DNA from 2 places in the Flavobacterium sp. DG1-102-2 genome. Region 1 is predicted to be linked to the other one. Evidence: riboswitches for the same ligand, from Rfam matches in the RefSeq annotation. Region 1 holds a riboswitch; the other holds the start of a gene.
What was found. Region 1 has a riboswitch for S-adenosylmethionine ahead of R1T16_RS15025 (PLP-dependent aspartate aminotransferase family protein). Riboswitches for the same ligand answer to the same signal wherever they lie in the genome.
Positions count from the first base shown of each region.

Region 1 (3,420 bases):
CAACTCTGTAAAATGCTCGGCGATCATTTTTTTGTTGGCAGAAACTACTGCCTTTCCTTTTTTTAATGCTGCAGATACAATCTCGAAAGCTGCATCGGCATCGTCAATAAGTTCAACAACAACATTTATCTCGTCGTCATTCAATATATCATTTTGATCGAAGGTAAAATTTTCGATTCCAATTTCTCTTGGCTTGTTCTTATCCTTCACGCATATATTCTTGATATTGGCTTTAAGACCCGGAGTTTTCTGAAGTACTTCATACAACCCAAATCCTACACAGCCAAAACCATAAAGGCCTATATTTAAAGTTTTTCTTGACATTACTTAAAAAGTATTAAACTGTAGCAGCAGTATTTTTGTTAGTACTTTGCGCAACAGCTGTTGCAATCGCCTGTTTAAGGTCTTCAATAAGATCATCAGCGTCTTCTAAACCAACTGACAGACGTATAAGGCTGTCAGTCACTCCAGAGCTGTATCTCTTTTCTGCCGGGATAGATTTATGTGTCATTTCGCATGGAAGGCAGCATAAACTCTTAACGCCTCCAAGGCTCTCTGCAAGCTTGAATAGTTTTGTATTGCTTACGATTGCTGTCGCGATTTCTTTATCATCTATCACAAGGTCAAAAGCAATTACACCGCCAAAGTATTTCTGCTGGCTTTTTGCAATCTCATGGTTGTGGTGCGATGGAAGTCCCGGATAGTATACGTTTTTGATCAGTTTTTCCTCAAGAAGGAATTCTGCAATTTTTTGTGCGTTTTCAGCGTGCTGTTTGATACGAAGCGTAAGTGTTTCAATACCACGGATAGCTAACCAGCTGTCAAATGGGCCTAAGATAGCACCAGATGCATTTTGGATAAATTTGATCTTGTCGCCAAGTTCCTGAGTAGAAGTAACTACTAAACCTGCTATAATGTCGCTGTGTCCTGAAAGGTATTTTGTAGCGCTGTGTACAACAATATCTGCACCAAGGTCAATAGGTTTCTGTGCTGCCGGCGATGCAAAGGTATTATCTACACAAAGCAGTATGTTGTTTGCTTTTGCAGTAGCTGCAATAGCCCTTATGTCAGAAATTTTAAGCGTAGGGTTTGTAGGTGACTCTATCCAGATAAGTTTTGTTTTATCGGTAACGGCATCGGCAATGTTTTGTGCATTTGTAGAGTCCACATATTTAATGCTGATGCCAAATTTCTGGTAGATGTGTGTAAATAACCTGAATGCACCTCCGTAAATATCATCTACTGCAATAACCTCGTCGCCTGCTTCAAGAAGTTTAATAACCGCATCTATAGCTGCAAGTCCACTGGCAAAAGCATAACCGTTAGTACCGTTCTCAAGTTTTGCGATAAGGTCTTCAAGCACCTTACGTGTAGGATTATTGCTTCTTGCATAATCGTAACCTTTATGAACGCCCGGTGCGTCTTGTACAAATGTTGATGTCTGGTAAATTGGGGTAGAGATTGAACCTGTTAATGGGTCTACCGGAATGCTGTGTAAAATTGAAGTCTGCTCTTTCATCTTGTTTTAATTTTAGTTTGTTAATTTTTCTGTCAGTTAAAAAAAATCCTAAAACCAGTTATCGAAAGAGCATAAATAAAAAAATGCTCCCCCGATAAGTCAGAAGAGCATATAATATTTTGAAGTATTATGTACATTTTCTAAGCTTATCTTTCCGCTGCAAAGCAGGGGTTGAATGTGGCACCTTATTACACGATATGTAACAGGTTGCCAAGACGTCAATGGGTCAATTCCCTCAGTCTTTCTGGATAAGAATAATTTTTTAAAGAACTTGCAGCAAAGGTATGGCAGAAGAAATGTAATTTCCAAATAAAAATTTACATTTTTTTTAAATCGTTTATTTACAACGGTTTCGTTACTGGTTTTTTATTTGTAAATCTGCGAAAGTGTGATCAGAATCACCGCTCCCAATGCCAAAAAGAGTCCGAAATAATTTAGCTTCGAAAGCTTTTCTTTAAAGATGACTATTCCGGCAAGGCTTCCCAATACGATTACACCAATGTTCATTGCTGCAAAAACAGTTGATGGATTTTCAGCAAATGCCTTATGCGCTTTAAGGTAAAAAAGAATGTTGCCAAAGTTAAATATGCCCACCATTATGCCAAATGCTAAGTTGATAAGTCCGAATTTCTGTTTCCTGAAAATCATCTCGTAAAAAACAAAGAGTGTAATCATTACCAGCGCACCCCCAAAAACCACAAATAGCGATGTAGTGTAAGGAAGCGTCGTATTAAGGGCTATCTGTTTAAATAAAATGTCTACAATACCAAATCCTAAAAGCACCAGCGCGGGATAGAGCCAACTATTGTTTTTATTACTGTCCTTTTTTGATAGTATCATTAGTACGGCAGGAAATCCTACCGCAAGCCCGCAAAGTTTTAAGACGTTGAAATCTTCTTTAAAAATAAACCATGCAGCCAGGATCGGTATAAAAAGCGACAGGCGCTGGGCTGCATCTGTTTTTACGATACCCATACGTTTTATTGATATTGCCAGCAGCATAAATATAGAAGGCAGTAACAGCATTAATGGCAGGTATATTGCCCACGGTGCTGTACTGTTTACTGTACTTAGGTCGGGCGAAAAAAACTGGTAGCATAGCGTTAGCGCTATTACGTAGTTCCACATCACCACCTGCGACAGACAAACGTTGTATTTTCGGGATAATTTAAAAATTATTCCTACAGTTACACTGCAGCATATACTTAGTAGTAAAAATAACATCTGTGTAGTATTTTGGCTTTACAAAAATAGTGTTTTGTTGTACTCCCAATTAACATTTATGCAGTTGTTTTGTATATTTGATATAGATAAATCCTTATTTGTGGGAATAAATAAGCAACCTGATTAAATTAGCACAGAAAACAGAAGAGTAATGAAAAATATCCTGGTTGTTCTTTTTATGCTAACGGCAGCTTTTGGCTTTGCCCAGGAAGACGCATGGGTATATTTTAAAGATAAGCCTGATGCCTCATATTACCTTGCAAACCCAACAGAAATGCTCAGCCAGAAAGCACTCGACAGGCGTAATAAACAAGGCATTACTGTGGATGACAGGGACGTGCCAATATCCCAAACTTATATTCAGGGCATAACCGATGCAGCAGGCATTACCGTTATGGCTAAATCTAAATGGTTTAATGCGCTCCACATAAGAGGGGCGCAGCAGGATATACAGGCACTTACCAACTTTGCGTTTATAGATCATGTTGACTTTGCTGACAGGTCACTTAATACAGCAGGCAAGGCTGCTAAACCTAAAAGGAATGAGGCTGTAAATAAGGTATTGGAATCGGAAGGATCGCTTGATTTTACTGCTTCGGCAAACCAGATTGAGATGCTTAACGGGCATTTGCTGCACCAGCAGCATTTTACGGGACAGGGAATTACAATTGCTGTGC
Region 1 covers NZ_JAWLIK010000011.1:59,632-63,051, reverse strand. Annotated here, with positions in the region: gene R1T16_RS15030 (homoserine dehydrogenase) at 1-324, opposite strand, end outside; gene R1T16_RS15025 (PLP-dependent aspartate aminotransferase family protein) at 338-1,519, opposite strand; SAM riboswitch class I at 1,663-1,774, opposite strand; gene R1T16_RS15020 (DMT family transporter) at 1,886-2,743, opposite strand; gene R1T16_RS15015 (S8 family serine peptidase) at 2,895-3,420, shown strand, end outside.

Region 2 (3,420 bases), on a different contig from region 1:
CAGCTTGTGGCTGCAGAACAGGGAATTACATTAAAATCGTTACAGATAGAAATTACAGGAAACCTGAATGAGCCAAAGCCAAAAGGAAAGAGCAGGCCGGGTTTCCAAAATATAGAAATCACACTCAAGCCGGCGGCGTCTGCTTCGCTGGAAGCTTTACAAAACTGGCTTAAGGAGGTTCAGCGCAGAAGTCCAGTTTATGATAACCTGGTTAACAATACTCCTGTAGATGTTACCCTTTTTAAGGAGTATTCATATAATTAACCTGCTGAAAGTAAAATTGAATAACGTTTTGTTATAAGTTGTTTTTTGTTTGTTTGTTAAGAGTTACGGCCTTTAGATGGGCTAAAGGCCGTTTCTTTTTTAAAATCCCATTAATCTCATGACCCAAAGAATCAATATAGTGCTTTTCGGAATCGGTAAGACCGGGAGTGCCCTCATAAACAAAGCGGTAAAGAGCCGCAAAGACCTTGCTATAGACGAACAAATAGAGTTGAGGTTTCCTGTAATAACCAACTCTACCGTAGCTTTCTTTGAGAAAGAAGGCCCAAAATATTCATGGGAAGCCAACTTTATACAGTTTGGTGTGCCCTTTAAGCTGGAGGATGTCGTTGACTATGTACACGCCAATAACCTTGACAACCTTGTTGCTGTAGATGCTACAGGAAGTGCTGACTTTGCAGCACAATATGCAGGGCTCTTAAAAAGCGGTTTTAATGTACTGTCTATTAATGATACATTAGGAACACTTAAGGACAGCCATGAAAATGAGATACTGCGTACCGCGCTTAACCGCGGGCTCGAATATAATTTTATTAAGCTGCCTAAAGGCAATGATAAGGCGGCAGCTAATGAGCTTTTTGAAGCCATACTGGCTATTGCGCAAAAAAGAAAGGCTGTTGCATAAGGCAGCCCTATGTGAATTTTAGATTGGTTTGGTTTGTAAAAAGACAGGTTTCCAGAGCCTGTCTTTTTTGTTTTTATACAATCTTAAAAACAAAAACCTTCGCTTTGCTCGGCAGATAATCAATTCCTGCTAAAACACCATCAGCATTTTCATTGGGTAAGGGTTCTAAAACTTTATCAGCCGGCAGTTTTAAAATAGCTTTTGCGATGTTTGCAGCTGTTGTTATACCATTCTTGTTATCGTTAAACGCTTTCTTGTCGTGTTTAACGCCATTTACGTGCCATGTTATACGTGCCGATTTTGTATTTACGTGTTTTTGCCTGCCAATGTGAACCTGAAGTTCATTGCTTTCATTACTTGGTTTTTCAACCCTTTTCCAATAATCCAGTATCTTACTGTTTTGCCATTTTCCTTCTTCTTCGGGATTTTCTATTTCACTTTCATTTCCAATAACAATTATATGAAATTGATTTCTGTCTTCAGAACGCGATTCATTTAAAAGAGATTTAAATGTTTTCATGGTATAGGGATTGTCTAATTAATTATCAAGCATACGTTGTGCGTGCGCATTTGGTACAAGTGTACGAATTAAGTGCCACATCATCATCCTGATAAACAAAATTTGCAAACCACAACTTTATGTTGTAGCTTTGCACTGTTCTTTAACACATTGATATGTTATCACGAAAGGCAGAGGGAATAGACCCGTTGAAGCCTTAGCAACCCTTTATATGTAAAGAAGGTGCTAAATTCTACCAAGCGTACGTGCGGATAGATAACACAAGTAATATGGCGCTACTGCAATATTCCACTCCCAATTTTTAGATGACATACAATAATTTTAGGCGGGCAGCCAAATGCTTTTCGGGCTCATAACCCGGAGATCAAATATTTATTTGATTATAGTTCGCTGTTCGCGTAGGATTACTGTTATAGGGCTAAATAATTTTAACCTAGTATATGTCAGGAATTCAACAAGCCATAAAAGAAAGGATACTCGTGCTCGACGGAGCCATGGGTACAATGCTGCAGCGCTATAATTTTTCTGAAGAAGATTTTCGCGGCGAACGTTTCAAAGATTTTCCGCATTCGCTTAAAGGCAATAACGACTTGCTGTCGCTTACCCAGCCAAAGGCTATTCGCGACGTGCATTACCAATATTTTGCGGCAGGTGCCGATATCGTAGAAACCAATACCTTCTCAGGTACCACCATTGGCATGGCCGATTATCACATGGAGCATTTGGTGTACGAACTCAATTATGAGTCGGCTCGCATTGCCCGTGAAGTTGCCGATGAATTTACCGCAAAAGAACCACACAAACCACGTTTCGTAGCCGGATCTATAGGTCCTACAAACCGTACAGCCAGTATGAGCCCCGATGTTAACGACCCGGGATACCGTGCCGTGACTTTTGATGACTTGCTTATTGCTTATAAAGAACAGGTAAAAGCATTGATTGCCGGCGGCTGTGACTTACTGTTGGTTGAAACCATTTTTGATACGCTTAATGCTAAAGCCGCCCTCTTTGCCATTGAAGAATTGAAGGACGAATTAGGCCTTGATATCCCTGTAATGGTAAGCGGTACGATAACCGATGCTTCGGGGCGCACGCTTTCCGGGCAAACGGTTGAGGCATTCCTAATCTCTATATCACATTTGCCGTTGTTAAGCGTAGGCTTTAACTGTGCATTGGGTGCAGATCAGTTAAAACCGTACCTGAAAAGACTGGCGCATAATACATCCTTCAGTATTTCGGCACACCCTAATGCCGGTTTGCCAAATGCCTTTGGGCAGTATGACCAGACGGCAGAAGAAATGCAGGTGCTTATTAAAGAATACCTTGATGATAACCTGATCAATATTATCGGTGGATGCTGCGGAACAACTCCGGAGCATATCCGATTAATTGCGGAAGTTTCCGCTCAATACGAACCCCGAAAAAGTGAGATTGCCGTATAAATGAAAGTGACTGAAAGATATCTCAAACTATCCGGTCTTGAACCGCTGATCGTTACACCAGAAAGTAATTTTGTAAATATAGGCGAACGTACTAATGTTACGGGTTCGCGAAAATTCCTCCGTCTTATTAAAGAAGAAAAGTATGAGGAAGCGCTGGACGTTGCCCGTGCCCAGGTAGATGGAGGTGCCCAGATCATCGATATAAATATGGACGAAGGGATGCTGGATGGCGTGCACGCCATGACTGTATTTCTTAACCTTATAGCATCCGAGCCTGATATTGCCCGTGTGCCTGTAATGATTGACAGCTCTAAATGGGAAATCATTGAAGCCGGACTTAAAGTTACGCAGGGTAAAAGTATTGTAAACTCTATAAGCCTTAAAGAAGGGGAGGAGAATTTTGTAAAATATGCTAAAAAAGTAAAACGTTATGGCGCTGCCGTAATTGTTATGGCTTTTGATGAGGTAGGGCAAGCAGATACTTATGAAAGACGTATAGAAATATGTAAACGTTCTTATGATATACTGGTTGATAAAGTAGGTTTTCCACC
Region 2 covers NZ_JAWLIK010000006.1:146,099-149,518, reverse strand. Annotated here, with positions in the region: gene R1T16_RS10730 (OsmC family protein) at 1-264, shown strand, start outside; gene R1T16_RS10725 (hypothetical protein) at 383-907, shown strand; gene R1T16_RS10720 (DUF6367 family protein) at 981-1,427, opposite strand; SAM riboswitch class I at 1,583-1,689, shown strand; gene R1T16_RS10715 (homocysteine S-methyltransferase family protein) at 1,868-2,869, shown strand; gene metH (methionine synthase) at 2,870-3,420, shown strand, end outside.
Region 2: another riboswitch for S-adenosylmethionine. It lies ahead of R1T16_RS10715 (homocysteine S-methyltransferase family protein); the one in region 1 lies ahead of R1T16_RS15025 (PLP-dependent aspartate aminotransferase family protein).